Regions from separate parts of the Cellulomonas sp. H30R-01 genome, predicted to be linked through region 3. Evidence: riboswitches for the same ligand, from Rfam matches in the RefSeq annotation. Region 3 holds a riboswitch; each other region holds the start of a gene.
What was found. A riboswitch is a leader RNA that binds a small molecule or an ion and turns the genes downstream of it on or off. The one in region 3 is predicted to bind S-adenosylmethionine.

Region 1 (10,202 bases), 250 kb from region 3:
CGAACGAGCTCACGCCGACCGAGTGGGACGCGGTCTCCAAGCAGCCGCTGTTCAAGACCGCCGTGTGCCAGGTCGAGCGCGTCGCCGACGGCGCGGGCACACCTGCGCCCGCCCCGACGACGGGCGCGTCCGCCCCGGTGCGCGTCGGCGTGCGGCCGACCGCCGGCGGGACGCGCGCGGAGGTCCACGAGGAGGTGGCGACGTGAAGCTGGGGCTCGCGCTGCGCGAGGTGCACCGCTCCGAGACCGAGCTCGCGGAGGCGCTGCTGCACCTGTCGGAGCGGCACGCGGTCGTCCACGACGTGCACCTCCTGGCGCGGGACCTCGCCGCGTGGTCGGCGGACCACGTGCGGCAGGTCGCCGAGGCCGCGCACGACCAGGGCGAGGACCTCGACCCGGACCCGGTGCGCGACCCCGGCGTCACGCGGCGCGTCCGCGAACGGCTGTCCGAGGCGCTGGGGCGTGCCCGCGCGCCCGAGCTCGCGCTGCTGTCGGACCTGCGGACCGTGTACGTCCTCGCGCACGGCGTCGCCTCCGACTGGGAGCTCATCGGCCAGGCGGCGCAGGGCGTGCGCGCGCGGGACCTCGTCGACCTGTCGCAGCGCTGCCGTTCGGAGACGATCCGGCAGGCGCGCTGGGCGGACGCGATGCTCAAGGAGTCGGCGACGCAGATCCTCGTGTCCTGACGGCCCGGGACGGAGGTCCGGTCCGCAGCGGTGGCGGCGGTGGCAGCGTCGGACCATGGGACGTGCAGCGCGCCGGTGGGTCGTGGGCCTCTCCGCGTTCACCCTCGTCGGGGTCGTCGCGGGGGTGCAGGGCTTCCTGTCGGGCGCGTTCGCGCCGCTCGTCGACGACCTCGAGCAGGTGCTGCCCCTCACCGGGCCGGTCGTGCCGGCCGTCGCGCTCGCGGTCCTCGTCGGTGTCCCGCAGACGCTCGTGCTCGTGACCGCGCTGCGACGGACGGCGGACGCGCCCGTCGTCGCGGCGGTGGGCGGCGCGGCGCTGACCGGGTGGGTCGCGGTGCAGCTGCCGCTCGTCGGCTGGACGTCGCCCGTGCAGTGGGCGTTCGCCGCCGTCGGCGTGGTCGAGTGCGTCGCCGGGCTGCGGATGCGCGCGGCGCGGGCGGAGACGCCCGGGGGACCGGCGGGGACGACGACGGGGACGGCCCGCACGGACCGTCCCCGTCGGAGCTGACCGGCCGAGCCGGTGCAGCGGTCTACTTGAAGGCGTCCTTGACGTCGTCGACGGCGTCCTTCGCCTTGTCGCCAGCCTGCTTGACGTTCGCGGACGTCTGGTCCGCCTGGCCCTCGGCCTCGAGGCGCTCGTCGCCGGTCGCGCGGCCGGTGCCCTCCTTGACCTTGCCCTTCGCCTCTTCGGCGGCGTGCTCGATCTTGTCGTCCAGACCCATGGGTCTCTCCTCTCGTGCGGGCGGTCGTGGGCGGGGGTGTCAGACGGCGCGACGGCCTCTGCCGACGAGCCAGCCGATGAGGCTGACGACGAGCAGGATGATGCCGATCCACAGCAGGACCTTCGCGGCCTCGACGGCGACGCCGAGGACGATCATCACCACGCCGGCGATGATGAGGATGAGCCACAGAGCCATCTGACTGCCTCTCTCGACCCGGTGGCCGGGGTTGGCCGCCGGACGTCCACGACCGCGTTCTCCAGTCGCAACTCCTTCATGGTCGTGCGACCAGGGGCGCGCCGCACGTCGGGCGGGCCCGTGCGAACGGTGGTACGCGGGGTGAGATGTCCGGACGTCAGCCGCCCGCCTGCGGGGCGGGCGGCTCGACGAGGTAGGTGCCGTGCCCCTCGACCACGAGCCCGTCGACGAAGCGCAGGACCTCGTCGACCACGCCGCCCGACTGGTTGCGGTAGCCGAGGACGAGCACGTCGACTCCCGCGTGCACGCGCTCGACGGAGAACCGCAGGTCAGGGACCTGCCGGAGGCCTTCCGTCCAGTAGGCCCGCAGGGCGTCCTTGCCGTGCACGACCCCCTGCGTCGCGGGCAGGAGCCGGGCGGCGACGGGCGACGTGAACACGACGTCGTCCGCGAAGTGGTCCAGCACGGCCTCGACGTCGTGCGCGTTCCAGGCGGCCACCCAGGCGGCGGCGAAGGCGTGCGGCTCGGGTGCGGACATGCCGGGCAGTGTGGCACCGCGGGGTGCGGATCGTGGACACCGTTGTCCGGCATGTGAGAACCGGGCCCGACGATACTTGACCTATCAGGTCGGGATTTCTAGTGTGCTCGTCACCGGGGTCACGCGACCTCGGGGTCATGAGCTCCAGCACCAAGCCCCGGCTCGCTGGACGGCAACCCTCCCGCGCGGCGGGGTGCCCCGGGTGACGACCAGGCCGTGAGCGCACCGCGCACGGCAACGGCGCGGACGCAGGCCCACGGCCTGCCGTGAGGAGAGAGCGATGAGCGGGCGAGCCCCCGGACGCGCAGCCGTCCTGACGTGTCGCTGTCGCCCCCTGCGCTCCTGTCGCACGCGCTGACACCCGCGCTACCGCCGCACCGACGGTCGGGGGCCGCAGCGCCCCGACCCCGCCGCCCGCCGACGCGGGCTCCCTCGTCCCACCCCACCGCCACGTCCCGGCACGGACGCGCCCTCGGCGCGCCCGCAACCGCCGTGCACCCCAGAGACGGACCCGCACCATGACCGTGACCCCCAGCACCCACCTCGGCCTCGACCTCTCCGACGCCGGCGCGCACCCCGAGGCGTGGCGCGCGACCGGCTCCGAGCCGCACCGCCTGTTCGACCCCGAGCGCCTCGGCCAGCTCGTCGCGACCGCGCAGCGCGCCACGCTCGACTACGTCCTGTTCGACGACGCGTTCGCGCTGCACACCAGCCGCAACACGACGCTGCGCGGCCGGCTCGACGCCGCGCTCGTCTCCGCCCGGCTCGCCCCGCGCAGCTCCGGGATCGGGCTCGTCGCGACCGTCGACACCACGCACACCGAGCCGTTCCACGTCGCCAAGGCGATCCAGACGATCGACCACGTGAGCCGCGGTCGCGCCGCCTGGCAGGTCGGCTGGTCCACGACCGACGAGGTCGCCGCCGCGTTCGGCCGCAAGCCCGCGCAGGACGAGGCCGACGCGGTCGCCGAGGCCGACGAGGCCGTCGACGTCGTGCGCAAGCTCTGGGACAGCTGGGAGGACGACGCCGAGATCCGCGACGTCCCGACCGGCCGGTTCGTCGACCGCGAGAAGATCCACCGCATCGACCACGACGGCGTGCGGTTCGCCGTGCGCGGCTCGTCGATCACGCCGCGCTCGCCGCAGGGCCAGCCGCCCGTCGTCGTGCGCGTCGGGTCCTCGTCGTCGTTCGCGCTCGCCGCGCACCGCGCCGACGTCGTGCGCATCCGCCCCGCCGACCGCGGCGACGCCGCGCGCCAGCGCGCCGAGATCCGGGCCGCTGCGGCCGCCGTCGGGCGCGACCCCGACGAGCTCCGCGTGGTGGCCGACCTGTTCGTGGTCCTCGGCGGGACCGAGCACGCCGCCCGCGAGCGGCTCGCGCTGCTCGACGCGCTGACGGCCCCCGGTCGGCGCACGCACGAGGGTGCCGCGCACGTCGGGACCGCGGCGGACCTCGCCGCGACGATCGAGGACTGGACGACGACCGGCGCGGTCGACGGCTTCACGCTGCGGCCCGCCGCGCTGCACACCGACGTCGACGGCATCGCCGACGAGGTCGTGCCGCTGCTGCGCGCAGCGGGCGTGTTCCGTGAGTCCTACCCGGGCACGACGTTCCGCGACACGCTCGGCCTGGCGCGCCCCGTCAGCCGCTACGCGACCGCGATCGCCTGAGCCGCCGAAATGACGAACCGCCCCCGCAAGCAGATCCACCTCGGCGCGCACTTCCCGGGTGTCAACAGCACCACGGTGTGGACCGAGCCCGACTCCGGCAGCCAGATCGACTTCGCGTCGTTCGAGCACCTCGCCCGCAAGGCCGAGGACGCCCGCCTCGACTTCTTCTTCCTCGCCGAGGGCCTGCGCCTGCGCGAGCACAAGGGGGAGATCTTCGACCTGGACGTCGTCGGCCGCCCGGACACGCTGCCCGTGCTCGCCGCGCTGGCCGCGGTCACCGACCGGCTCGGCCTGGTCGGCACGATCAACACGACCTTCAACGAGCCGTGGGAGATCGCCCGGCAGTTCGCGACGCTCGACGTCCTGTCCGGCGGCCGTGCCGCATGGAACCTCGTGACGTCGTCGGACGCGTTCACCGGCGCGAACTTCCGCCGCGGCGGGTTCCTGCCCTACGCCGAGCGGTACGAGCGGGCCGCCGAGCTCGTCGCGGTCGCCCGCGCGCTGTGGGACTCGTGGGACGACGACGCCGTGCTCGGCGACCGGGCCGCCGGCGCGTTCCTGCGCGACGGGGCCGTGCGCGAGGTCGAGCACGTCGGGACGCACTTCCAGGTGCGCGGCACGTTCCCGACGCCGCGCGGTCCGCAGGGCCACCCGGTGCTGTTCCAGGCGGGCGACTCGGCCGACGGCCGCGACTTCGCGGCGGCGACCGCCGACGTCGTCTTCTCGATGCACTCGACGTTCGAGGACGGTCAGGCGTTCTACCGGGACGTCAAGGGCCGGCTCGCCGCGCTCGGGCGCACCGAGGAGTCCCTCAAGATCCTGCCCGCGACGACCGTCGTGCTCGGCGACACGCTCGCCGACGCCCAGGAGCGGGCCCGGGTGATCCGGCGCCAGCAGGTCTCGGGACCGGGCGCGATCGCGTTCCTCGAGCAGGTGTGGGGCGTCGACCTCACGTCGTACGACCCCGAGGGACCGCTGCCGGACGTCGAGCCCGACGTCGACAACGCCGACATCACGCGCGGGCGCGTCCGGCACGTCAAGGACCCGCGTCCCGTCGTCGCGCAGTGGCGCGCCCGCGCCGAGGCCGACGGGCTCTCGATCCGCGACCTCGTCATCGCCGTCACGACGCGCGGCGGGTTCGTCGGGACGCCCACGCAGGTCGCCGACGCGATCGACCGGGCCGTCCAGGAGGACGCGAGCGACGGCTTCATCCTCGTGCCCCACCTGACGCCGCACGGGCTCGACGACGTGCTCGACCGCGTCGTGCCCCTGCTGCAGGAGCGCGGCTCGTTCCGCACCGAGTACAGCGGCCCGACGCTGCGCGACCACCTCGGTCTCGACCGGCCCGCCCCCGGCCGCACCCGCACCGCCCACCTCGACCAGCAGCCCGTCGGCTGAAGGAGCCCCCCCACGATGACCGACACCGCGATCCGCCCGGCCGACACCGGGACCGCCGCCGCCCGTGACGAGTGGGCCGCCTGGCACACCGAGCGCGAGCGCACGCTCGCGACCCCGCACGGCTGGCTCACGCCCGTCGCGCTGCTCTGGCTGCGCGCGCAGCGCCGCACGCTGCCGGGCGTGCCCGGCCTGTGGTGGGCCGACGACGAGGGCGCGCACGTCCTCGCGGTCGACGACGACGGGCTGGTCGACCCGGCCGACGCGGGCACGACCCTGCGCGGCGAGCGGTCGTGGGAGGTCGTCGAGGACGGCTCGACGGTCGTCGCGCGCTTCCTGCCGGCCGGCCGTGACCCGCTGGCCGCGCCCGACGAGGTCGAGGTCGTGGTCGAGCTGGTCAGGCGGACCGGGCGCTACGCGCTGCGGCTGCGTGACCCGCAGGCCGCGACCCGCGCCCGGTTCACCGGGGTGCCGACGTTCGCCTACGACGAGTCTTGGGTGCTCGACGCGCCCGTGCGCTGGTACGACGCCCCGCAGCGGGTCGTCGTCGGGGCCGCCCAGGCCGGCCTCGTGCACGACGCGACCCTGGTCGGCGAGGTCGACGTCGAGCGCGGCGGCGTCGCACGGACGCTGCGGCTCGTCGGTGCCCCCGGCAAGGAGGGCGTCGCGCTGCTCTTCTCCGACGAGGCCGACGACGTCGCCGGGTGGCGCGTGCTGCACACCGCGCGCCCGGCCGAGGGTTCCGCGACGATCCGGCTCGACCTCAACCGCACGCTCAACCTGCCGTACGCGTTCACGGAGTTCGGCACGTGCCCGTCGCCGGTGCTCGGCAACCACCTGCCGTTCGCCGTCGAGGCGGGGGAGCGCGCGCCGCTCGGGGCACGGCCGTGACGGCGCCCGCCACGGACGCGGTGCTCGAGGTCGTCTCCGTCCCGCTGTCCGACCCGCGCGTGCAGCCGCTGCTCGACGAGCTCGCGACCGAGTACCTCACGCGGTACGCGGAGCTGTTCGGCGAGCGCGACCTGCGCGAGGAGATGGACCGGTACCCGGCGGAGCAGTTCGTGCCGCCGGCGGGCGAGCTCGTGCTGCTGCTGGAGGCGGGCGAGCCCGTCGCGGGCGGTGCGTTCCGGCACCGCACCGAGCCCGAGCTCGGCCCGGTCGAGCTGCTGGAGCGGCCCGCGGCCCGCGACGCCGAGGGGCGTCCTGCGCTGCCGACGGCGGAGCTCAAGCGGATCTGGACGTCGTCGGCGCACCGCCGCCGCGGCCTCGCCCGCCGCGTGCTCGCCGAGCTCGAGCCGCGTGCCGAGGCCGCCGGGTACCGGCGGCTCTACCTGACGACCGGCCCCCGGCAGCCCGAGGCCGCCGCGCTGTACCTCGCGACCGGCTACCGGCCGCTGTTCGACCCGAGCGACCCGCCCACCACGGGACCGCTGCCCTTCGAGAAGTGGCTGTGAGGAGGACCTCGTGAGCACCATCGACCTACGTCACGACGACGTGCAGCGCCGCGTCGCCGACGTCGTCCCGGTCCCCGTCGCCGTCCCCGACGGGGCGCGCGTGCCCGCCGGGACGGGCGCGCGCGACGAGCTCGAGCGCCTGCGGGTCCGGCCCGCGCGCCACCCCGGCCGGTGGGTCGCGACCGCCGCCGTCGCCGTCCTGCTGGCGATGGTCGTCAGCTCGCTGCTGTCGAACGACAAGTGGGGCTGGGACGTCGTCGGGCAGTACCTGACCTGGCCGTCCGTGCTCGAAGGGCTGTGGGGGACGGTCCGGCTGACCGCCGTCGCGGCCGTCGTCGGGTTCGGCCTCGGGACGGTCCTCGCGCTCATGCGCCTGTCCCGCTCGCCGCTGCTGCAGTCGGTCGCCTGGGCGTACGTGTGGGTGTTCCGGTCGGTGCCGCTGATCCTGCAGCTGCTGCTCTGGTACAACCTCGCGTACCTGTACCCGACGCTGTCGCTCGGGATCCCGTTCGGACCGTCGTTCACCGAGTTCGGCACGCTCGACGTCGTCGACAAGTTCGGCGCCGCGATCCTGGGCCTCGGGCTGTCGCAGGCCGCGTACTCGTCCGAGATCGTGCGCGCCGGCATCCTCGGCGTCGACCAGGGCCAGCACGAGGCCGCGGCCGCGCTCGGCATCCCGCGCGCCCGCCAGCAGTGGCGGATCGTCCTGCCGCAGGCCATGCGCACGATCGTGCCGACGTCGGTCAACGAGATCATCGGCCTGGTCAAGGGCACGTCGGTCGTCTACGTCCTCGCGTACGGCGAGCTCTTCTACACGGTCGGCGTGATCTACGGGCGCAACCTGCAGGTCGTGCCGCTGCTGCTCGTCGCGGGCATCTGGTACCTCGTCCTGACGACGGCCCTCACGATCGCCCAGTTCTACCTGGAGCGGTACTACGCCCGCGGCGCGCTGCGCACGCTGCCCCCCACACCGCTGCAGAAGGCGCGCTGGAACGTGCTGCTCGCCTGGTCCCGCGTCGCGGGCCGGCCCGTGCACGCGAGCGTGCCGCCGGGCTTCGGCTCGCGCGGGGGGCAGCGCGGCCTGGCCGGCGTGCGCTCGGGCGGGCAGCGACGCGACGAGGGAGGTGCGGCATGACCGCCACGACCACCAGCACACGGACGGGTACGCCGCCGGCCGCCGGAGGGCTGCTCGAGGTGCACGGCGTGCACAAGTCGTACGGCACGCTCGAGGTGCTCCAGGGCGTCGACCTCGTGGTCCGCCCCGGTGAGGTGACCGTCGTCATCGGCCCGTCCGGCTCCGGCAAGTCGACGCTGCTGCGCGTCATCAACCACCTCGAGAAGGTGGACCGCGGGTTCGTCGCGCTCGACGGCGACCTCATCGGGTACGCGCGCCGCGGGGACTCGCTGCGCGAGCTCAAGGAGAAGGACATCCTGCGGCAGCGCACGCAGATCGGGTTCGTCTTCCAGTCCTTCAACCTGTTCCCGCACCTCACGGCGCTCGAGAACGTCACCGAGGCGCCGGTCTCGGCCCAGGGCCGGCCGCGCGCCGAGGTCGAGGCCGAGGCCCGGGCGCTGCTCGACCGCGTCGGGCTCGCGGACAAGGCCGACGCGCGCCCGCGGCAGCTCTCCGGCGGGCAGCAGCAGCGCGTCGCGATCGCCCGCGCGCTCGCGACCCGACCCAGGGTGCTGCTGTTCGACGAGCCGACGTCCGCGCTCGACCCCGAGCTCGTCGGCGAGGTCCTCGACGTCATCCAGGACCTCGCGCACGGCGGCACGACCATCGTGCTCGTCACGCACGAGATCGCGTTCGCCCGGCAGATCGCCGACACCGTCGTCTTCATGGACGGCGGCCGCATCGTCGAGCAGGGCCCGCCCGCCCAGGTGCTCGACGCCCCCGCCCACGCCCGGACCCGGGCGTTCCTCGACAAGGTCCTGTGACCTCGTCGACCCCTGCTCCACCCCTCGCACGACCCCGAGAAGCACCGTCCCGACCGTCCCCGCCCCGAGGGACCACACGAGAGGCACCACCCATGACCCGCACGATCGGCGCACGCCGAGCCCCCGGACGCACGCGGCTCCTCGCCGCAGCCGTCGCCCTCCCGCTGCTCGCCACGCTCGCCGCCTGCTCGTCGAGCGCGGACGCGGAGGAGCCGGCCGGTGGCAGCGACCTCGCCGAGGCCGCGGAGAAGGCCGGGCTCGAGGTCAACACGACCGCCGACCAGGACCGCATCCACACGACCGAGTCGGAGGAGGCGATCGCGCTCCTGCCCGACGCGTACAAGGACGTCGACACGCTCAAGGTGTCCGTGTCCGCGTACGTCGCGCCGCTCGCGTTCCTCGCGGACGACGAGAAGACGCCCATCGGGAACGAGACCGACATCGCCCAGCTCATCGGCGACGCGCTCGGCAAGAAGGTCGAGTGGGAGGTCAAGGCGTGGGCCGACTGGCCGCTCGCGCTGCAGTCCGGCGACGTCGACGCGTCGATCTCGAACATCACGGTGACCGAGGAGCGCAAGGAGCTCTACGACTTCGCGTCGTACCGCGTCGACCAGCTCGGCTGGCTGACCCGCGCGGACTCCGACCTCGAGTCGATCACCGAGCCCGCCGACATCGCGGGCCTGACGGTGGCCGTCGGCTCCGGCACCAACCAGGAGAAGATCCTGCTGGCCTGGGACGAGGAGAACAAGGCCGCCGGTCTCGACCCCGTGAAGGTCGAGTACTTCGAGAACGACGGCGACACGATCCTCGCGCTGCAGTCCGGCCGCATCGACGTCTCGTTCGGCCCCAACGCGACCGCCGCGTACAAGGTGCGGGTCTCGCCCGACGAGTTCAAGGTCGTCGGCACGCTCAACGGCGGCTGGCCGAACACCGCGCAGATCGCCGCCGCGACCCTCAAGGGCAACGGCCTGTCGGCCGCGTTCACCGCGGCGCTCAACCACGCGATCGAGGACGGCTCCTACGCGAAGGTCCTCGAGCGCTGGGGCCTGCAGGACGAGGCGATCGAGAAGTCCGAGGAGAACCCGCCCGGGCTGCCCAAGACCGAGTGAGCGTCCGCGTCAGGACCTCCTCGACCCGACCGGTCCCTGGGGGACGGTGACCGGTCGCGGGGCCGGTCGGGTGCGATGCCCGACCGGCCCCGTCCCCCCACCCGTCGCATCCCCCGTGCGACCGAAGGAGACAGCGATGAGTGCAGCCGTGGACCACGTGGTCGTCGGCGGCGGCGTCATGGGCGCCGCGGCGGCCTGGCAGCTCGCCCGGCGCGGGCGGGACGTCGTGCTGCTGGAGCGGTTCGGCCCCGGGCACGCGCACGGCGCGTCGCACGGCAGCGGCCGGATCTACCGCACGACGTACTCCCAGGCCGACTACCTCGACCTCGCGCAGGAGGCGCTGCCGCTGTGGTCCGCCGCCGCGGCCGAGGCCGGCGTCGCACCCGTGCTCAAGCACGCCGACGGGATCAGCCACGGCGGTCCCGCGGCCGACGAGATCGCCGAGGCGCTGCGCGCGCGTGGCGTCACCGCGCGCTGGGTCGAACCCGACGAGGCC
Region 2 (10,202 bases), 880 kb from region 3:
GCCGGGATCACGCGCGACAAGCTGCTCGCCAACATGACCCCCGACAAGTGGGAGTCCGTGCTGGGCGTGAACATCGCGAGCCAGCTGCGGATCAACGAGGCGCTGCTCACGTCGGGCGACTTCACCGACGCGCCGCGGATCGTGTCGCTCGCGTCGACGTCGGGCATCGCGGGCAACCGCGGGCAGACCAACTACGCGGCGTCGAAGGGTGGCGTCATCGGCATGGTCCGCGCGACCGCACCGCTGCTCGTCCCCTTCGGCGGCACCGCCAACGCGGTGGCGCCCGGCTTCATCGAGACCGAGATGACCGCGCGCATCCCCGCCGTCACGCGGCAGGTCGCCCGACGGCTCAACTCGCTCCAGCAGGGCGGGCTCCCCGTCGACGTCGCCGAGGCCGTCGCGTTCCTCGCGTCGCCCGCGGCCGGCGGGGTCGTCGGCGAGACGCTGCGCGTCTGCGGGCAGAACCTGGTGGGCCGGTGACGACGGTCGTCCTGCCCGCCGTCCCCTCCCTCGGCGGGCTCTACGCGCGCGGCGCGGCGGCGACCGGCCGACTGGCCGTGGCACGTCGCGTCGGCCGCGCGCCGACCGACCTGCCCGACGTGGTGCACGAGGTGCGCGGCGTGCGCGCCGACGCCGACCACATGACGGAGTACCAGCACCTCGTCGGGGAGTCCGCGTCCGACCGGCTGCCCGCCGGGTTCGTGCACGTCCTCGCGTTCCCCGTCGCGTTCGCCGTCATGGTGCGGCCCGACTTCCCGCTGCCGCTGCTCGGGCTCGTGCACGTCGCGAACCGGGTCACGCAGCACGCGCCCGTCGGACTCGGTGATGCGCTCGACGTCCGCGCCTGGGCCGAAGGGCTGCGGCCGCACCGGGCCGGCACGACCGTCGACCTCGTCGCGGAGGTCCGCGTCGGCGACGCGCTCGTCTGGCGGGGTGTCTCGACGTACCTCGCGAAGGGCGTGCGGCTCGCGGGCCGACCGACCGACGAGGGGGCGCGGTCCGACTTCGTCGCGCCGCAGCCGACCGGGCGCTGGAGGCTCGCCGCCGACACCGGCCGCCGCTACGCGGCCGTGTCCGGCGACCACAACCCGATCCACCTGTCCGCGGTTTCGGCCAAGGCCCTCGGGTTCCCGCGGGCCATCGCGCACGGCATGTACACCGCGGCCCGCGCGCTGGCCGACGTCGGCGCGTCGCGCGGCGACGCGTTCACGTGGTCCGTCGAGTTCGCGAAGCCCGCGCTGCTGCCCGGGACGGTCACCGTCCGCGTCGCACCCGACGGTGACCGCTCCACCACGTTCGCCGGCTGGGACGCCCGCACCGGCAAGCCGTACCTCACGGGCACGGTCGTCCCGCTCTGACCTCGTCCGCTGCGCGGCCGGGCGGCCCGTGAGGCGTCGCCCGGTCCGTCAGTGGTCGACGTCCTCGCCGAGGTCCGAGCGCAGCGGCGTCGACTCGTCGAGGATCCGCTCCAGCCGGCGCGCGCACCGCAGCCGGACCAGGCCGACGAACGCGAGCGTCATCGCGACCGTCACGACCGCGCCCTTCCCCGTGACCGACGGGACGCGCGCGAGCGCCATCACCGCCGGCAGGCACATGACCAGCGCGGCGTAGCCGACCATCCAGTGCCGGTCACGACGCAGGGACAGCTCACCTCGCAGGCTCAGGTGCGGTTCGCGGTTCATGCCTGATCCATCGGCGGCCAGGACCGTGGCTGTGAGTGCTCTCGCGGGTGAGTCGCCCGGGCGGCCGACGCCGGTCGCTCAGGGGCGACGCGGTCGATGTCCCGACCCCTCGCGGTGGTGGAGCACCCGCAGCGTCGCGTCGATGTCGAAGGCCCCGCACGAGCAGTGGCGGCCGATCGGCGGCGAAGCAGTCGCGGGCGGCTAGGCGACCGGGAACGCCGCGGCGAGACCGCGGTGCAGGCGGTCGATCTGCTCGTCGGTCAGGGGACCGTCACGGTTGAGCAGCTGGGCGAGCTTCTTGGGCCAGAGGACGTCGACGTCGTCGAGCGCGAACGCCCCGCCGATGAGCGGCCAGTCGGCGTCGACGAAGCACAGCTGACCCCGCACCCGCACGTCGGGCTGGACCTCCGCGAGCGCCGTGCGGACCAGGTCGACCTGCTTCTGCACGCCGGTGAGGAGCTTGGTGCAGTCCCGGCCGCCGACGGTCAGCGTCGCGGTGCGCGGACGGAGGATGCCGCCCTGCACGCGCAGGTCCGGCCGACCTTTGTACCGCTTGGCGTCGATCACGTACACGCCCGTCGGCGCCACCGCGATGTGGTCGATGTTCGCGCGCGTCCGCGGGATCCGGCGGTCGTGCAGCACGCGCACGCGCTCGTTCGCCCACGTGTCGAGGCTCCGCGCGACGACCCGCTCGCCCGCCGCGCCGGAGCTCCACGCGCGCGTGCTCTGCGGGTCGTCGGACAGCGCCAGGATCAGCCCGCCGAGACGCGGGTGCGCCGCACGCACGCGCTGCTCCCGCTGGGCGGCACGCCGCTCGAACTCGCGTGCGGCCGAGGCGCCGGCACGCCCGATCTCCACGACCGCCGCGGTCGCGTCGGCCGCCGGGGATGCGCCGACCGGTGGTGCGTCGGCCGTTGGGACCGGGTCGAGCACCGGCGTCGCGTCGGCGTTCGGGGATGCGTCGACCGAGTGGTCGCGACACTCGATGCAGCGGACGGACTTCGTCGACCGCTCGTAGACCGCGACAGTGCCCGCGTCCAGGCGGCAACCGCACAGCCGGCAGTCACCGGCGTAGCGCAGCCGCATCGTCTTGTCGCCGGTCCCGCTCGCCTGCGTGCTCACACGGCTCCATCGGCACGTCCCGGCCGGCGGATGACCTGTCGGCCTCACGGCTGGAGGCGGGTGGACTCCCACGTCGTGCCGGTGCGGACGTACTGGAGGCGGCGGTGGAGGCGGTCGGGGCTGCCGTACCAGAGCTCGACGGCGTCGGGGACGAAGCGGTAGGCGACCCAGTCGGCCGGCCGCTCGACGGGTCCGTCCGCGGCCGCGAGCCGCGCGGCATCGGCGCGCAGGCCGGGCTCCGAGGTCAGCGGGCGGCTCTGCCGGGAAGCGGCTGTCGCGGCCTGCGCGTCGCGCGTCCGCCGGGCGAACAGGGCGTCGGCGACGTCGTCGGGCAGGACCTCGACCGACCCGGTGACGTTGACCTGCTGGAGCGTCTCGCGCCAGTACACGGTGAGGGCGGCGCGCGGTCGGGCGGCGAGGTGCCGGCCCTTGCGGCTCGTCGTCGAGCTGCCGAAGACCAGGCCGTGCTCGTCGACGGTCTTGAGCAGGACGGTGCGGGTCCGCGGGTCGCCGTGCTCGTCGACCGTGGCCAGGGTGGCGGCGAACGGCTCGCGCAGGCCTCGCTCGCGCGCGGCGTCGAACCACGCGCGCACCAGGGGCATCGGCTCGTGAGGCGGGTCGTCGAACTCCGGGAGGACGAGCGTCGTGTCGCCCGACAGCGTCGCGTCGCGGGGCTCCTGCGCTTGGTTCATGCGCTCACCCAAGCACAGGGCGACGAGGCCCGGCTCGCGGTGGCGCGGGCGTCTACCCGGACCGCGCAGGCGTGCGGACGGCGTCGTCGCCTGGTGCGTCGCCCGACTCGGCGGCCGCGTTGGCGGGGCTCGTCGCGAGCGCCACGCACCCGGCGAGCGCGACGGCGAGCGCGGCCGCGGCGGGGACGGCCCACCCGTCGCGCACGAAGTCGCCGAGGACCGTCAGGCCGACGACGCCGGGGACCACGACCTCGATGACCGAGACGATCGCGGCGGCCGTCCCGACGGACCCACGCTCGAGCGCGCGGAGGTACGCGAGGGCGCCCGCGACGCCGCCGACGACGATCGGGATCGCGAGCGGCTGCAGGACGGTGTCGAGCAGGTCGCCGTCGGCGTGCGCGGCGCGCGCCCCGATCGCGGCGATCGAGTAGCCGAGGCCGCCCAGGACGGCGAGCAGCACGGGAGGTCCGGACCGGTAGACCGCGAGGGTGGCGACCGCGACGACGCCTGCGGCGGCGATCGTCAGGCCGACGAACCCGTCGGGCGGGTGGACCGCGGGCTGCTCACCCCCGGCGGCGGCGACCACGACGAGCGCGGCGACGACCGCGACGACGGCGGCGACGTCGAGCCGGCGCATCGTCGCGTGCAGGACGACCCGCGCGAGCAGCACGACGACCACGAGGGACGCCGCGATCACGGCCTGCACGACGAACAGCGGCAGGTGGTCGAGCGCCGCCAGGGAGAGCAGCCAGGCAAGGCCGTCGAGGACGAACGCCGCGACGACGAGCGGCTGCAGGACGGCGCCGAGCCCGCGCGCCCGGCGAGCGCCGACCGCCTGCATGATCGTGCTGACGCCGTAGCCGACCGACGACGCGATCGCGGCGAGCAGGGACCCGATCACGCCCGCCGCCTCGCGCGCGGTCCGGACGCGCGCCCGCCGGTCACGTCGGCTGTCCCACGTTGCCGAGGAAGCGCCCGATCACCGGGATCTCGGTGACCCCCTCCGCACCGGCCATGACGACGGCCTGCGTCGCGACGTACTCGACCGAGTCGAGGATCGTGTAGCGCGGCACCCAGCCCGGGTCGAACTTCTCGTTGAACTGCCCGAGCGTCGCCATCTGCGTGCCCTGCGAGAGCCGCTGCAGGACCGGTCGCGTGAGCTGGTCGAGGCGCGAGCCGCCGCCCTCCTCGTTCTCGAGGACCTCGCGCAGCACCGCGAAGTTGAGCCCCAGGCCGGTGTGGCCGCGCGCCTTGAGCTCACCGATGGTGTGCACGATGTTCGTGTCGATCAGCCCGTTGGGCAGGCCGTCGACGTCGAGGCGGCGGCGCATGACGTCGAGGGACCAGCCGCCGATCGCGGGCGCGGGCACCCACTGGCAGAACGCGTCGACACGCCCCGCGGGCGTCTGCGTCACCGACATGAGCAGCCCGGTGTCCGCCGGGTCGAACAGTCGCGACAGGGTCATCGAGAAGCCGCGCTCGGTCTCGCCGCGACGCGACTCATCGCTCATCGCCTCGATCTGCGCGCGCAGGTGCGGCTCCATCGCCGCCGGGTCGTGGAACGTCGTCGTGTACCCCGCGCGCTCGACGCGTCCGACGGCCTGCCGCAGCGACTTGTGCGACCCGCCCGCGGTCGTGAACGTCGTGCAGTCGACGATCGCCTCGTCGCCCAGGTAGACGACGCGCAGACCCGCGGCCTCGTAGACGCCGAGCCAGTCCTGCCCCGCGCCGATCACGGCGACGGACCAGCCGTAGTCCTCGGTGTAGTCGAGGAACTCCGCCCACGTCTGCTCGCGCTCCTCGGGCGGCCCGATCGGGTCGGGCGACACGAGCGCGACACCGCCGCGCACCGAGTGCGCGACCACCGAGCGCCCGACGAAGAACCAGTCCTTGTCGTCGCGCAGCGCGAAGTAGTCGAGCGTGCCCGTGCCCCACCGCTGCACGATCGCGCGGGCGCGCTCGCGCTCGTCGGCGTGGTCCGCCGCGCTGAGCCGCCGCGGGCGTCGCGGCGACGTGAGCGTCCACAGCAGCGTCAGCAGGAACGCGAGCTCGAGCACGAACTCGACCGGGCTGAGGATGCGCGCGAGCCGCTCGATCTCGTCCGTGCCCGGGTCCCGTACCAGCACCCACACGACGAGCCCGACCGTCGTGACCACGACGAAGACCACCGCGAAGACCACGAGCAGCACCGCACGCCGCACGTCCCGCCGGTTCGGCAGGACCGGGAAGCACGCGCCCTGCGTCGCCAGCCACACGGTGCCGACGACGACGGCGGCCGCGGCGAGCACGTCCGGACCGCGCACGAGGTGCAGCACCGCCGACGCGACGAGCAGCCCGAGCGTGAGGATCCAGGACAGCCGGTGGCCGCGCCGCAGCCCGCGGGCGGTGAACAGCAGGACGATCGACACGGTGATGAGCGCCGGGCGGGCCGACGCCGCGCCGGCGTCGGGGACGATGTCGTCGAACAGCGCCAGGTCGCGCCAGACCCCGCGCAGCAGGCTCGAGACGAGCCCGACCACGGCCAGGACCCAGACGGCCCGCGACGCGAGCACGCGCACGTGGACACGACGCCGCTGCTCGTCGAGGGCGGATCGGTCGACTCGCGGGAGGAGCACGCTGCCCGGCATGCGCCCCAGTCTGCCGGGGGTGACCGTCGGCGCACCCCTCGCGCGGGGTGATCCGTCCGTCGTGCGGCGTCAGACGTCCGGCGTCGTCCCCGCCAGCCGCGCGAGCAGGCCGGCGCGGACCGCGGGCCACTCGTCGGGCAGGATCGAGAAGTACGCGGAGTCGCCGCGCGTGCCGTCGGGGGCGAGGCGGTGGCTGCGCAGCACCCCCTCGGGAACCGCGCCGAGCCGACGGATCGCGCCGACCGAGCGCGTGTTGCGGGTGTCGGCACGGAACGCGACGCGCTGCATGCCCCACGTCTCGAACGCGTGCGTGAGCATCAGCAGCTTGCAGGCCGGGTTGTTCGACGTCCCCCACCAGCGCGGCGCGTAGTAGGTGTGCCCGATCTCGACGCGCAGGACGTGGAGGTCCAGGTCGTAGAACGACGTGCTGCCCCGCACCTCGCCCGTCGCCGCGTCCAGCACGCCGAACGCGACCCGCCCGGGCGTCGCCCGCGCGCGGTCCACCTCAGCACGCCAGCCGTCGAGCCCGGCGGGCAGCGGGGACGACATGCCCGCCCACACCCGGTCGTCGACGAAAGCGGCGAGCGCCTCCGCGTGGGTGTCGTCGAGCGGGACGAGCCGAGCACCGTGGCCTTCGAGCGTGACGTCGTGGAGCACAGCGGAAGCCTCGCACGGTCTGGCAGGGTGGCGACCATGGTCTTCTTGGAGCGCGACGGCGACCTGGACGCCCTCGACCTGGTCGGCGAGGACCTCGACGGGCAGGACGGGTCCCACTCCCGGATCCTCGAGTGCACCTTCACGGACTGCTCGCTCGACGGTGCGCGCCTGGACGGCACGCGCGCGTCGGACACCGCCTGGACGCGCGTGCGGGCCGGGTCGCTGTCCGCGGTGTCGACGACCTGGCTCGACTGCCGGTGGGAGGGCGCGCGGCTCGGTGCGGTCGAGGCGCACGGGTCGGAGTGGACCCGCGTCGAGCTGCACGGGGGCAAGGTCGACTACCTCAACCTGCGCGACGCGACGCTCACCGACGTGCGGCTGGTCGGCGTCATGGTCGACGAGCTCGACCTGGCCCGGGTGAAGGCGCGCAAGGTCGTCCTCGACGACTGCCGTGTCCGGCGTCTCGACGTGTCCGGCGCGCGGCTCGAGGACGTCGACCTGCGCGGAGTCGTCGGGCTCGAGCGCATCGACGGCCTCGACGGGCTGCGCGGCGCGCGCATCACGCAGGACCAGCTGCTCGACCTCGCCCCGCTCGTCGCCGAGCACCTGGGCATCGTCGTCGGCTGATCACGCGCCCGTCCCCCGCGGGCCGGGCCCCCTCGGCGCGCGCGACCGACGCGGCCTGACGACGAGCGGGCGCCGAGCCGTCGCGGGCGAGTCAGTCGTCGAGGGCCGGACCGCAGGCGGCGGCCGCGGTGGCGGCGAGGGCGTCGAGGCCGTGCACCTGCACGAGCGGGCGGGTGTCGTCGACGACGGTCCAGCAGGCGTCGACGACGTCGTACCGGGCGGTCGGGCCGTCGGCGAGGTAGCGGCGCAGCGCGTCGACGAGGCGGTCGACGGCCTCGCTCGTCGTGCCGACGCCGACGGACGCGCGGATCGCGCCGCCGGACGCGCCGAGGTGCGCGAGCAGCGGGTGCGCGCAGAACCGGCCGTCGCGGACGCCGATGCCGTGCTCGGCGGACAGGTAGGCGGCGACGAGGCCCGGGTCGTGGCCGGGGACCGTGAACGTGAGGACGCCGACGGGGTCGGCGGAGTCGGGCCAGATGCGCGCGACCTCGACGCCGTCGATCGTGCCCAGGCCGTCGACCAGGCGGGCGCGGAGCGCCTCCTCGTGCGCGAGCAGCGCGCCGGCGGGCAGGGCGGCGAGCCGGTCGCACGCCTCCGCGAGCGCGATCGCGCCGATGACGTTGGGCGACCCGGCCTCGTGCCGCGCGGGGGCGGGCTGCCAGACGGTCCGGTCGGCGCGCACGTCGCGCACGGCGCCGCCACCGGCCAGGTAGGGCGTGCCGGTGTCGAGCCAGTCGCGGCGACCGACGAGCGCGCCCGCGCCGAAGGGCGCGTACGTCTTGTGGCCGGAGAACGCGACGTAGTCGGCGCCGGTGCGGGCGAGCGAGAAGCCGCGGTGCGGGACGAGCTGCGCGCCGTCGACCGCCACGCGCGTGCCCTCGGCGTGCGCGAGCGCGACGACCTCCTCGATCGGCAGGGACTCGCCGGTCACGTTGGACGCGCCCGTGATCGTGAGCAGCGCGTACGGCTGGGTCGCGAGCTCGGCGCGCAGGGCGTCGAGGGTCTCGGCGACCGTCCGCGCGATCGGCAGGATCGTCGTGGTGTTGCCGTGCCGCTGCGACGACTGCACCCACGGCAGCAGGTTGGCGTGGTGCTCGACGTCGAGGACGAGGACCTTGCCACCGGCGGGGACGACACCCGCGAGCAGGTTGAGCGAGTCGGTCGTGTTGCGGGTGATGATCGCGACGTCGTCGGGGCGCGCGTCGACGAACCGCGCGATGCTCTGCCGGGACGACTCGTAGAGGGCCGTCGACACCTGCGACAGGTACCCCGCGCCGCGGTGCACGGACGCGTACAGCGGCAGGACCTCGGTGACGCGCGCGGCGACGGACTCGAGCGCGGGGGCGCTCGCGGCGTAGTCGAGGTTGGCGTAGACCCGCTGGGTGCCGTCGACGAGCGGGACGGTGGTGTCGCCACCGACGACGGGGAGGAGCGCAGCGACGGGCTCGCGGGTCGACACCGGGGCGCCGACCTCGGCACAGGACGTGGTCTCGGCGATGACGGACATGGTGCTCCTCACGGGTCCGTGGGACCCGGCACCGACGGCCAGCCCCGCGCTTGCCGTCCGCCGGTCGGCGGTCGGCCTGGTCGTCACCCGGGGCACCCCACCGCGGAGGAGGGTTGCCGGCCAGCGAGCCGGGGCTTCGCGCTGGCGCTCATGACCTGACGACGAGGGTTCCGCCGGGCGCCGGGGTGTGTCAACGGGAGGCCTCCGGCGTCTCGGATGGCGGGACGGCTTGTCCACTCCTTGGCGCGGCGGCCGTCGGCGCGCGTAGCATCGCCGCAACCATCCAGAGCGGCCGAGAGATCTGGCTCGACGACGCCGCAGCAACCCCCCGGTCCGCCGGGCGAGGGTGCTACCGCCAGGACCGATGGAGGATCGCGATGCCGTACGCCGGTGACCTGACCCCGCAGCAGGCGTGGGACCTGCTCACGAACGACGAGCGCGCGCTGCTCGTCGACGTGCGCACCGACGCCGAGTGGCGTCTGATCGGCGTCCCTGACGCCACCGGGATCGGCGGCCGTGCCGCGCTCGTCGAGTGGACGACCCCGCAGGGCCTCAACCCGCGATTCGTCGACGAGCTCGCCGAGGCCGGCCTGACGCCCGGCGACGAGCGGCCCGTCGTCTTCCTGTGCCGCTCCGGGGTCCGCTCGGTCGCCGCCGCGCAAGCCGCGACCGCCGCCGGGTTCGGCCCGGCCTACAACGTGCTGCGAGGGTTCGAGGGCGACGTCGGCCCCGACGGTCAGCGCGGGCACGTCGGGTGGCGTGCCGAGGGTCTGCCGTGGACGACGCTGTGACCGCCGACCGCGTGCCGGGCCGCGTGCCCGGTCCCGGCGACTGGGACGACCGCTCCGTCGACCGCTCGACGCTGCGGCCCGACACGCTCGCCGTCCGCGGCGGGCTCGTGCGGTCCGAGTTCCAGGAGATGTCCGAGGGCCTCTTCCTCACCCAGGGGTACGTGTACGACTCCGCCGCGCAGGCCGAGTCCGCGTTCGCGGGCGACGTCGACCGGTTCCTCTACTCCCGCTACTCCAACCCGACGGTGTCGACGTTCGAGGAGCGCCTGCGCCTGCTCGACGGCGCCGAGGCCGCCTACGCGACCGCGACCGGCATGTCCGCCGTCTTCACCGCCCTGGCCGCGCTCGTGCAGCAGGGCTCGCGCATCGTGTCCGCCCGCGCGCTCTTCGGGTCGAGCGTCGTGATCTTCGACGAGATCCTCGCGAAGTGGGGCGTGCGCACCGACTACGTCGACGGGCACGTCCTGTCGCAGTGGGAGGAGGCGCTCTCGACGCCC
Region 3 (10,202 bases):
CCCGAGAGCTCCGCGGGCCGCCGGTCGCGGAACGCACGGGGGAGCTCGACCTCGTCGAGCAGCTCGTCGACGCGGGCCGCCACCGCGGCACGGTCGAGGCCGAGGCGGTGCAGCTCGAGCGGCTCGCGCAGCGTCTGCGCGACGGTGAGGCGCGGGTCGAGCGACGCGTAGGGGTCCTGGAACACGTACTGCACGTCCCGGCGCCAGCGGCGGCGACCCTCCCGGGTGCTGCTGCGCGGGTCGGTGCCGTCGAACACGACCGTGCCGCCGTCGGCGGTCTCCAGACCGGTGACGATGCGCGCGAGCGTCGTCTTGCCCGAGCCCGACTCGCCGACGATCCCGAGCGCCTGGCCGGGGGCCACCGTGAGGTCGACGCCGTCGAGCGCGGCGTGCCGGGTGCGGCCGGCCGGGCCGCGGACGACGAACGAGCGGCGCAGGTCGCGCACCTCGAGGATCGGCCGCTCGGGTGCACCGGCGTCGGCGCGCGCGACGACGGTCGACACCTCGGCGAGCGTGGTCGTCGTCGTCCGGCCGGTGCGGACCGCGCCCTGTGCCGGGCCGGCCGCGGCCCGCGCGGGCGACGTCGGGACCGCCGGCCGCGTGAGCCGGCTCGGCACCGCCGCGAGCAGCCGCTGCGTGTACGCGTGCTGCGGGTCGGCGAGCACGCGCGCGGTCGGCCCGGACTCGACGACCACCCCGTCGGACATCACGTGCACGTGCTCGGTGCGGTCGGCGACGACGCCGATGTCGTGGCTCACCAGGAGCACGCCGAGCCCGAGCCGCTCGCGCAGGTCGTCGACGAGGTCGAGCACCTGCGCCTGCACGGACACGTCGAGCGCGGTCGTCGGCTCGTCGGCGACGAGCAGACGGGGCGACCGGGCGAGCGCCGTCGCGATCACGACGCGCTGGTTGAGCCCGCCCGACAGCTCGTGCGGGAACGCGGCGAGCGTCTTGTCGACGTCGTCGATCCCGACGAGCCGGAGGAGCTCGGCGACCCGCGCGCGCCGCTCGTGGCGCGGCGTACCGGCGGGCAGCGCCTCGGCGAGCTGGGCGCGGATGCGCAGCCGCGGGTTGAGCGACGGTGTGGGGTTCTGGAACACCACGCCGACCTGGTCGCTCAGGTGGGCGCGGGCGTCACGCGGGGGCAGCGCGAGCACGTCGCGTCCGCTCACGTCGACGGTGCCGCGCAGCACGTCGACGCCCCAGGGCAGCAGCCCGGCGACGGCGAGCGCGGTGAGCGTCTTGCCGGACCCCGACTCCCCCACGAGCCCGACGCTCTGGCCGGCGTGCACGGCGAGGTCGACGCCGCGGACCAGCGGCACGTCGTCCGGCCGGTGGCGACGGTCGGCGGGGAGGCCGACGACGAGGTCGCGCACCGCGAGCACGGGGTCGCCGACGGCGACGGGCGCGGTGGTGACGGCGGGTGCGAGGTCGAGGCTCATCGGGCGACTCCTTGTCCGGCGCGCCCGGTCCCGGTGCGCTCCGCGAGGGCGTCGCCGAGCAGCTGGAGGGCGACGATGGTGACGATCAGCGCGACGCCGGGGAACAGCGAGAGCCACGGGGCGGTCGCGAGGCGCGCCTGGCCGGCGGCGACCATCTGGCCCCAGTCGGCCTCGGGCGGCTGCACCCCGAGGCCGAGGAAGCCGAGGCTCGACTCGAGCAGCAGGACGGCGGACGCGCTGAGGGTGACGGCGACGAAGAACAGCGGCAGGACGCTCGGCAGCAGGTGCCGCCACGCGACGGCACCGCGACCGGCGCCGGCGACGCGCGCGGCCTCGACGAACGGCTGCCGGACGACGGCCCGGGCGTGACCGCGGATGACGCGGAAGGTCAGCACCCACGCCCCGAGGACCAGCACGGTGACGAGGGGGACGAACGCGTTGCCGACGAACGACAGGATGACGATCGCGAGCACGATGGTCGGCACCGCGAGCTGCACGTCCGCGAGGCGTGACGCGACCGCGTCGACCGCGCCGCCGAACAGCGCCCCGCCGACGGCGAGACCGAGCCCGAGCACCGCGGCGACGAGCGTCGCGACGGCTGTGACGGCGAGCGCGGTCCGACCGCCGAACACCGTCCGGGCCAGCAGGTCGCGGCCGAGCTCGTCAGTGCCGAAGGGGTGCGCGGCCGACGGCGGCTGCAGGATCGCGGTGAAGTCCTGCGCGAGCGGGTCGGTGACGAGCAGCGGCGCGGCGAGAGTCACGGCGACGACGAGCCCGAGCAGGGCGGCACCGACCCAGCCGGACGCCCCGAGCGTGCGGGACGCGCGGCGGGTGTCGTGGGTGGCCTGCTCCTCGACGAGGACGGTGGCGACGGCGGTCATGAGCGGAGCCTCGGTTCGACGACGGCGGCCAGGACGTCGACGAGCAGGTTCACGAGGACGAACCCGACGGCGATGACCAGGACGCACACGATGACGAGCGGGTAGTCGCGGTTCTGCACCGCGTTGACGGAGAGCTGGCCGATCCCGGGCCAGCCGAAGATCGACTCGGTGACCACGGCGCCGCCGAGCAGCACGCCGGCCTGGATGCCGACGACGTTGAGAGTCGTGCCGAGCGAGTTGCCGACGACGTGCCGGCGCACGAGCCGGCCGCGCGACAGGCCCTTGGCCCGGGCGGTCCGGACGTGGTCGGCCTGGAGCACGTCGACGAGCGCGGTCCGGAAGACGCGCGCCACGGCCGGCACGAACGCGACGCCGAGCGTGAGCCCCGGCAGCACGATCGCGGCGGGGCCGGTCGCCCCGGTCGCCGGCAGCCAGCCGAGCCAGACGGCGAGCACGAGTGTCGCGAGGATGCCGAAGAAGAACGTCGGGATGCCGTCGAGCGCGACCGCGACGCTCAGCGGCACGCGGCGCAGCCATGCCGAGCGCGAGGTCGCGGACACGAAGCCGATGACGCCGCCGACGACGACCCCGATGGTCAGCCCGACGAGCCCCAGCTCGATGCTCGCGGGGAGCCGGCCGAGGGCGATCGCGACGGGGTCGGAGCCGTACCGGATCGAGTCGGGGAAGTCGCCGCGCACGACCTGCCCGAGGAACGACACGTACTGCACGGGCACCGGGCGGTCGAACCCCATGAGCGCGGTCAGTCGCTCGACCTCGTCCGGGGGTGCGTCCGGCGGGACGAGCAGCAGCGCGGGGTTGCCCGTCGAGTAGAGCGCGAAGAAGACGAGCGTCGCGGCACCCCACACGGCGACGAGACCGGTGGCGACGCGGCCCGCGAGGTAGCGCGGGCTCACGGGTGGGCGCAGCGCGCGGACGCGGGTGAGCACGGTGGGGGTCACGGAGGGACCCGGTGGTGCGGCGAGGTCGACGGCGGCCATGGCGGCGGCTCCTGGGGCGGCGGGCGGTGGGCGGTGGACGACGCGCGCGCGGGCGCGCGGCGGTCGTGTGCGGGGACGAGCGGGGACGCGCCTCGCCGTCTCGGCGGGTGCGTGGGACGACGGCGGGCGTCGGCGGGTGGAGAGCGGGGCACGACGTCGCGTCGCAGGTCGCCTGGCGGCGGGTGCCGTCAGCGGCGGGTGCCGTCACCGGCGGGTGCCGTCAGCGGCGGGTGCCGTCAGCGGCGACAGGCGCGACAGACGCGCGGTGCCGGCGTCGGCGCGGTGGTCCAGCGGCTGGACGTCGTCATGGTGGGTCGCCTCCGTGGGCGGCGGGTGCCCCCAGGCGGGCGACGCCGGGGGCAGGTGCTCGGGTGCACCGCGGGGTGCCGCGTCGCCAGCCGAGCCTGACGGCGACGCGAGCCGCGAACGTAGGTGGCGGTCCCGGACGGGTCAACGGGTCCTGCCACGCGTCTCGCGATGCGGGATCGCGTTCCTCGAGCACCGGTGCGTGTGCGCCTGGCCGTCGGGCCGCCGCGGCCGGAGTCCCGCATGAACACGCCCCGAGGGCGAACCACTGCTCCCGGCCGAACGTCCGGATCGTGAGACGCGCGGGATCGACCATTGACCCCGGTGCGACCCCTTCCTACGTTTCCCGCCGGTCACGAGACCCGACGACAAGCCCTGGCTGGTCGGGCAGCAACCCTCCGGACGTGGCGGGGTGCTCCAGGTGATGACCCGGCACGGCACCCCCGTCGTGCAAGCACGGACGACCGACGCGCGCACCGTCCCGCGCACCGAAGGAGCACCCCATGACGCCCGCACCGCACGCCCCGGCGGTGACGCCGTGACGCGGTACCTCGCCCGCCGGCTCGGCCTCGCCGTGCTCGTGCTGTGGGCGGCGTACACCGTGTCCTTCGTCGTGCTCTACGCGCTCCCCGGCGACCCCGTGTCGATCATGTACGGCGGCGACTCGACCGACGTGACCCCCGAGCAGCTCGACGCGCTGCGCGCCGAGTACGGGCTCGACCAGCCGCTGCCCGTGCAGTACCTGACGCAGCTGCTCGACGCGGTGCGCGGCGACCTCGGCACGTCCGTCGTGAGCAAGCAGCCGGTCACGACGCTCCTCGCCCAGGCGATCCCGCCCACCGCCGCGATCGCGGGGGCCGCGCTGCTGCTCGCGGTCGTCGGCGGCGGGACGCTCGCGGTCGTCGCGACCGCGACCCGCCACCGCGCGCTCGCGGGGTTCCTGCTGTCGCTGCCGCCGCTCGGCGTCGCGATCCCGTCGTTCTGGTTCGGCCTGACGCTCGTGCAGTGGTTCTCGTTCCAGCTGCCGATCTTCCCCGCGCTCGGCAACCAGGGGTTCGCGTCGATCGTGCTCCCGGCGGTCACGCTCGCGCTCCCGACGTCCGCGATCATCGCGCAGCTGCTGTCACGCAGCCTGCTGCACACCCTGCGCGAGCCGTACGTCGACACCGCACTCGCCAAGGGTGCGGGCCGGGTGCGCGTGCACCTGCGGCACGCGCTGCGCAACGCGGCCCTGCCCGCGCTCACCGCGACCGGCCTCGTCGTCGGCGGGCTGCTGTCCGGGGCCGTCGTCACCGAGACCGTGTTCTCCCGTGCCGGGCTCGGGCGCCTCACGGCGACGTCGGTGGCCGCGCAGGACATCCCCGTCGTCCAGGGCGTCGTCCTCGTCGCCGCGACGGTCTACGTGCTCACCAACCTGCTCGTCGACGTCGTCTACCCGCTGCTCGACCCGCGCATCGTCACGGGTGGGCGTGCGGCGGGCGTCACAGCCGAGCCCGACGACGCGGGCCGGCCGGCCGCCGACGAGCACGCCACGCGACCGCCGAGCACCGCGCCGGCGGAGCACGCCCACGCCGTCCCCGCCGGAGGTGCGCGGTGAGCACGATCGACAGCCTCACGGGCTCGAGCCCGTCGCGCCCCGACGGGTTCGTCCCCACCGCGCTCGACCCGGGCACGCGCGCCGACGACTTCACCGCGACGGCCGCCGACCGGTTCGCCGACGCCGTCCGCGAGCACGACGACGAGCTCACGCACCGCAACCCGTGGCGCTCCCGGCTCGAGGACCTGGTCCGCCGGCCCGGGCTCGTGCTCGCGCTGCTGTGGTCCGTGGCGGTGGTCGTGGCGGCGTTCGCGCCGTCGCTCCTCGCGCCGGGCGACCCGCTCGTCGGGGTGCCCGCGGACAAGCTGCAGCCGCCGTCGGCCGCGCACTGGTTCGGCACCGACCAGCTCGGTCGCGACCTGTACACGCGGGTCGTGCACGGCACGCCGCTGACCCTGCGGGCGGCTCTCGTCGCGGTGCTCGTCGGGCTCGTCGTGGGCGCGCTGGTCGGGCTGGCCGCGGGGTTCGTCGGCGGTCTCGTCGACGACGTCGCGATGCGGGTCGTCGACGTCCTCCTGTCCATCCCGGCGCTGCTGCTGTCCCTCGCGCTCATCACGGTGCTCGGCTTCGGTTCGGTCAACGTCGCGATCGCCGTCGGCATCGCGAACGTCGCGGCGGTCTCGCGCATCATGCGGTCCGAGGTGCTGCGCGTGCGGACCTCCGGCTTCGTCGAGGCGTCGCAGGCGGGCGGCAGCCGCTGGTGGACCGTGCTGTTCGGGCACGTCCTGCCCAACTCCGTCGGACCCGTCGTCGTGCTGGCCGCCCTCGAGCTGGGCGGTGCGGTCCTCGCGGTCTCGTCCCTGTCGTTCCTCGGCTACGGCGAACCGCCGCCCGCACCCGAGTGGGGGGCGCTCGTCGCGGGCGGACGCGACTTCCTGCGCACCTCGTGGTGGCTGACGACGCTCCCTGGCCTCGTCATCGTCGCGACCGTGCTCGCCGCGGGACGCCTCTCCCGCGCGCTCGACGGCGACCCCGGGAGGGCCCGATGACCGCCACGACCCCCGTTTCGCGTGCCGCGGACGTGCCTGCTGCCGAGCGCCTGCTCACGGTCCGCGACCTCGCGGTCTCCTACCGAACCCGGCGCGGTGACGTGCACGCCGTGCGCGACGTCTCGCTGCACGTCGACGCGGGCGAGACCGTCGCCGTCGTCGGCGAGTCCGGCTCGGGCAAGTCGACGACCGCCGCGGCTGTCGTCCGCCTGCTCGCGCCCGCCGCACGCATCACGTCGGGCACGATCGACCTGCTCGGCCACGACCTCGCGACCGCGTCGCCGCGCGTGCTGCGCACCGTCCGCGGCGCGCTCGTCGGGCTCGTCCCGCAGGACCCGACCGTGTCGCTCAACCCCGTCACGCGGGTCGGCGACCAGGTCGCCGAGGCGCTCGTCGTGCACGGGCTGGCCGACCGCCGCGGAGCCGCCCGCCAGGCCGTCGAGGCGCTGCGCCGCACGGGCCTGCCCGAGCCCGAGCTGCGCGCCCGGCAGTACCCGCACGAGCTCTCGGGCGGGATGCGGCAGCGCGTGCTCATCGCCGTCGCGCTCGTCGCCCAGCCGCGCCTGCTCGTCGCCGACGAGCCGACGAGCGCGCTCGACGTCACCGTGCAGCGCCGGATCCTCGACCACCTGGACGAGCTGACCGCGGCGACCGGCACCGGCGTCCTGCTCATCACGCACGACCTCGGCGTCGCCGCCGACCGGGCCGACCGCATCGTCGTGATGTCGCGCGGCCGCGTCGTCGAGACGGGCACGCCCGACGAGGTCCTCGGGTCGCCGCGCGAGGCGTACACGCGCGCGCTCCTCGCAGCGGCGCCGTCGCTGCGGGGAGCGCGCCGTGCTAGGCCCGTCCCGTCGTCGCCCGCCCCTGGGGCACGCGCCACGACGACCGGCACGCCTCCCCGCACGCCCGGCCCGCCCGCGCTCGAGGTGCGCGGCCTGGTCAAGGACTTCCCGCTGCCCCGGAGCAGCGGCGCGGGCACCGGCGTCCTGCGAGCCGTCGCCGACGTGTCCTTCGCGGTCCCGCGCGGTCGCACGCTCGCGCTCGTCGGCGAGTCGGGGTCCGGCAAGTCGACGACCGCCCGGCTCGCGCTGCGGCTCACCGAGCCGACGGCCGGCACGGTCCAGATCGACGGCACCGACGTGACGCGTGCCCGCGGCACGCAGCTCCGTGCGCTGCGACGCCGGCTCCAGGTCGTGCAGCAGAACCCCTACGCGTCGCTCGACCCCCGCTGGACCGTCGAGCGGATCGTCACCGAGCCGCTGCGCGCGTTCCGGGTGGGCGACCGCCGGGAACGTGCCGCGCGCGCCGCCGAGCTGCTCGACCTCGTCGCACTCCCCGCCTCGGCGCTGCAGCGCCGCCCCGCCGAGCTGTCCGGCGGCCAGCGCCAGCGCGTCGCGATCGCCCGGGCGCTGTCCGTGCGGCCCGACATCGTCGTGCTCGACGAGCCGGTCTCCGCGCTCGACGTGTCGGTCCAGGCGCAGATCCTCGACCTGCTCGCCGACCTCCAGCGCGACCTGGCCGTCTCCTACCTGTTCATCTCGCACGACCTCGCGGTCGTGCGGCAGGTCGCGCACGACGTCGTCGTGCTGCGGCACGGGCGGGTCGTCGAGCAGGGCGACGTCGAGACGGTGTTCGCGCGCCCCTCCCACCCGTACACGACCGAGCTGCTCGAGGCGATCCCCGGCACGTCCGTGCGGGCCGAGCTCCGAGGAGGTGAGCGATGACCGCCTGTTGTCCCGGCCGTCGCCGCCCCCGGCGCTGAGCGCGCCACCGCCCCCGCCCCATCCTGGAGAGACCCCATGTCGCAGTCCCCGTCCCCTGCTCGCACGCACGTCCTGCGCGTCGCAGCCTCCGCCCTCGCGCTCGGCCTCGCGCTGGCCGCGTGCAGCTCCGGCTCCCCCGAGGGCACTGAGCCGTCCGCATCCGGGTCGAGCGGTCCCGTCGACGGCGGCGACCTCGTGTTCGCGATCGGCAACGACCCGATCTCGCTCAACCCGTCCGGCACCGGCTCGGGCAACGACACGCTCTACGTGACGCGCCAGCTCGTCGACTCCCTCCTGTGGCAGGACCCGGCGGACGGCTCGCTCGAGCCGTGGCTCGCGACGGGGTGGACCTCGAACGACGACGCCACGGAGCACACCTTCACGCTCCGCGACGACGTGACCTTCTCGGACGGCACGCCGCTCACCGCCGAGTCCGTCAAGGCGACGTTCGACGACGTCGTCGCCGCGGGCGCGAAGAGCAGCGCGGCACCCTCGTTCGTCGGCTACACCGGCACGACCGTCGTCGACGAGCACACCGTGACGGTCACGTTCGGCACGCCCAACGCCGCGTTCCCGCAGGCCGTGAGCACGGTTGCCCTCGGCATCGTGGCCGCGTCGACGATCGCCGTGCCGTTCGACGACCGCGCGGACGGCTCGGCCGTCGTCGGCACCGGACCGTTCGTGCTCGACCACTACACGAAGGACACCGAGACGGTCCTCGAGGCCCGCGACGACTACGCGTGGGCGCCCGAGGCGCGCACCGACGCCGGTGCGCCGCACGTCGACTCGGTGACGTTCCAGGTCGCACCCGAGGCGAGCGTCCGCACGGGCTCGCTCACGTCGGGGCAGGTCCAGGTCATCGGCGGCGTCCAGCCGACCGACATCGCCACGCTCGAGCAGTCCGGCTTCCCGCTGGTCCACCGCGCCAACCCCGGCATCACGTTCGGCCTCACGTTCAACGGCGCGTCCCCGCTGGGCAGCGACCCGGTGGTCCGTGAGGCGATCGGCCTCGCGATCGACCCGACCGAGGTCCGCGACACCGCCCTCACCGACGGTTTCGCGGTTGCCACGAGCGTCCTCGCGAGCACCACGCCGGGCGTCGCCGACGTGAGCGAGCACCTCGAGTCCGACCCCGCGAAGGCCGCCGAGGTGCTCGAGGACGCCGGCTGGGAGAAGGGTGCCGACGGCATCTACGCGAAGGACGGCGTGCGCCTCGCCCCGACGCTCGTCTGGATCACGAACTTCTCGCCGAACCAGACGTCCGTCGAGCTGCTCCAGGCCGAGCTCAAGGCGATCGGCATCGACGTCACGCTCTGGTCGGGCGCCGTCCCGGACTTCCAGGCGAAGCTCAAGTCCGGCGAGTTCGACCTCGTGTGGGGCAACCTGTCCCGCGCCGACGGCGACGTGCTGCGCACGCAGTACTCGACCGCGGCGACGAACTACTACCGGATCGACGACGCCGAGCTCGAGGCCCTGCTCCAGGAGCAGCTCGCGACCAGCGACCCGACGGCCCGCGACGCGGTGCTCGCGGAGGCGCAGGAGCGGCTCGTGTCGCAGCACTGGGTGCTGCCCGTGCACGAGCTGACGACGTACCTCGGCCTGTCGCCCGAGGTGCACGGCGTCGAGCTCGGCGCCGACTCCCGGCTCGACCAGCTCACGACCGCCTGGCTCGACTGACCGAGCATCAGACGGCGCGAAGGGCGGGAGCGGCACGACGGCGCTCCCGCCCTTCGCGTCGCGCGGAGGTGCTGCGCTGCCGTGCGGCGGCGCCGCGGTGCTGCCGTGACGCGGTGCTGCCGTGACGCGGTGCTGCCCTGCTGCGGTGCTGCACTGCTGCGGTGCTGCCGTGACGCGGTGCTGCCGTGGGAGGCGGCGTCAGCGCTCGGCCGGCACCCGCCGACGCCTGACCAGGACCAGGTCGTCGCGGTGCACGAGCTCGCGGTCGTAGCCCGGACCCAGGTCGTCCCGCAGGTCCGACGTCGTGCGACCCAGCAGGTCGGGCACCTCGTCCGACGCGTACGCGACGAGCCCGCGCGCGACGACGGCCCCGTCGGGCCCGACGATCTCGACGGGGTCGCCCGCGTCGAACGTCCCCTCGACACCCGTGACGCCCGCCGGCAGCAGCGAGGTCCGCCGCTCGACGACCGCCCGCACGGCCCCCTCGTCGAGCACGAGCCGCCCGCGCGTCCGTGCCGCGTGCGCGAGCCACAGCAGCCGGATCGA

Region 1: it holds a riboswitch for S-adenosylmethionine, as region 3 does, so the genes downstream of both, GXP71_RS10405 (LLM class flavin-dependent oxidoreductase) here and GXP71_RS09275 (ABC transporter permease) in region 3, are expected to answer to the same signal.
Region 2: it holds a riboswitch for S-adenosylmethionine, as region 3 does, so the genes downstream of both, GXP71_RS13255 (aminotransferase class V-fold PLP-dependent enzyme) here and GXP71_RS09275 (ABC transporter permease) in region 3, are expected to answer to the same signal.

What each region holds. Positions count from the first base shown of each region.
Region 1 covers NZ_CP048210.1:2,330,265-2,340,466, reverse strand. Annotated here, with positions in the region: gene GXP71_RS10435 (molybdopterin oxidoreductase family protein) at 1-206, shown strand, start outside; gene GXP71_RS10430 (hypothetical protein) at 203-685, shown strand; gene GXP71_RS10425 (hypothetical protein) at 741-1,193, shown strand; gene GXP71_RS10420 (CsbD family protein) at 1,216-1,407, opposite strand; gene GXP71_RS10415 (DUF4175 domain-containing protein) at 1,447-1,602, opposite strand; gene GXP71_RS10410 (nuclear transport factor 2 family protein) at 1,760-2,140, opposite strand; SAM riboswitch class IV at 2,274-2,387, shown strand; gene GXP71_RS10405 (LLM class flavin-dependent oxidoreductase) at 2,659-3,810, shown strand; gene GXP71_RS10400 (NtaA/DmoA family FMN-dependent monooxygenase) at 3,820-5,208, shown strand; gene GXP71_RS10395 (DUF1684 domain-containing protein) at 5,224-6,096, shown strand; gene GXP71_RS10390 (GNAT family N-acetyltransferase) at 6,093-6,659, shown strand; gene GXP71_RS10385 (amino acid ABC transporter permease) at 6,670-7,794, shown strand; gene GXP71_RS10380 (amino acid ABC transporter ATP-binding protein) at 7,791-8,597, shown strand; gene GXP71_RS10375 (ABC transporter substrate-binding protein) at 8,690-9,706, shown strand; gene GXP71_RS10370 (FAD-dependent oxidoreductase) at 9,843-10,202, shown strand, end outside.
Region 2 covers NZ_CP048210.1:2,953,311-2,963,512, forward strand. Annotated here, with positions in the region: gene GXP71_RS13210 (3-oxoacyl-ACP reductase) at 1-480, shown strand, start outside; gene GXP71_RS13215 (MaoC/PaaZ C-terminal domain-containing protein) at 477-1,358, shown strand; gene GXP71_RS13220 (hypothetical protein) at 1,407-1,682, opposite strand; gene GXP71_RS13225 (nuclease-related domain-containing protein) at 1,884-2,804, opposite strand; gene GXP71_RS13230 (pyridoxal 5'-phosphate synthase) at 2,849-3,496, opposite strand; gene GXP71_RS13235 (hypothetical protein) at 3,549-4,397, opposite strand; gene GXP71_RS13240 (bifunctional lysylphosphatidylglycerol flippase/synthetase MprF) at 4,438-6,123, opposite strand; gene GXP71_RS13245 (GNAT family N-acetyltransferase) at 6,193-6,780, opposite strand; gene GXP71_RS13250 (pentapeptide repeat-containing protein) at 6,817-7,407, shown strand; gene GXP71_RS13255 (aminotransferase class V-fold PLP-dependent enzyme) at 7,499-8,914, opposite strand; SAM riboswitch class IV at 8,956-9,070, opposite strand; SAM riboswitch class I at 9,191-9,285, shown strand; gene GXP71_RS13260 (rhodanese-like domain-containing protein) at 9,292-9,705, shown strand; gene GXP71_RS13265 (O-succinylhomoserine sulfhydrylase) at 9,729-10,202, shown strand, end outside.
Region 3 covers NZ_CP048210.1:2,076,146-2,086,347, forward strand. Annotated here, with positions in the region: gene GXP71_RS09260 (ABC transporter ATP-binding protein) at 1-1,442, opposite strand, end outside; gene GXP71_RS09265 (ABC transporter permease) at 1,439-2,323, opposite strand; gene GXP71_RS09270 (ABC transporter permease) at 2,320-3,321, opposite strand; SAM riboswitch class IV at 3,979-4,090, shown strand; gene GXP71_RS09275 (ABC transporter permease) at 4,166-5,224, shown strand; gene GXP71_RS09280 (ABC transporter permease) at 5,221-6,213, shown strand; gene GXP71_RS09285 (ABC transporter ATP-binding protein) at 6,210-7,940, shown strand; gene GXP71_RS09290 (ABC transporter substrate-binding protein) at 8,016-9,656, shown strand; gene proB (glutamate 5-kinase) at 9,855-10,202, opposite strand, start outside.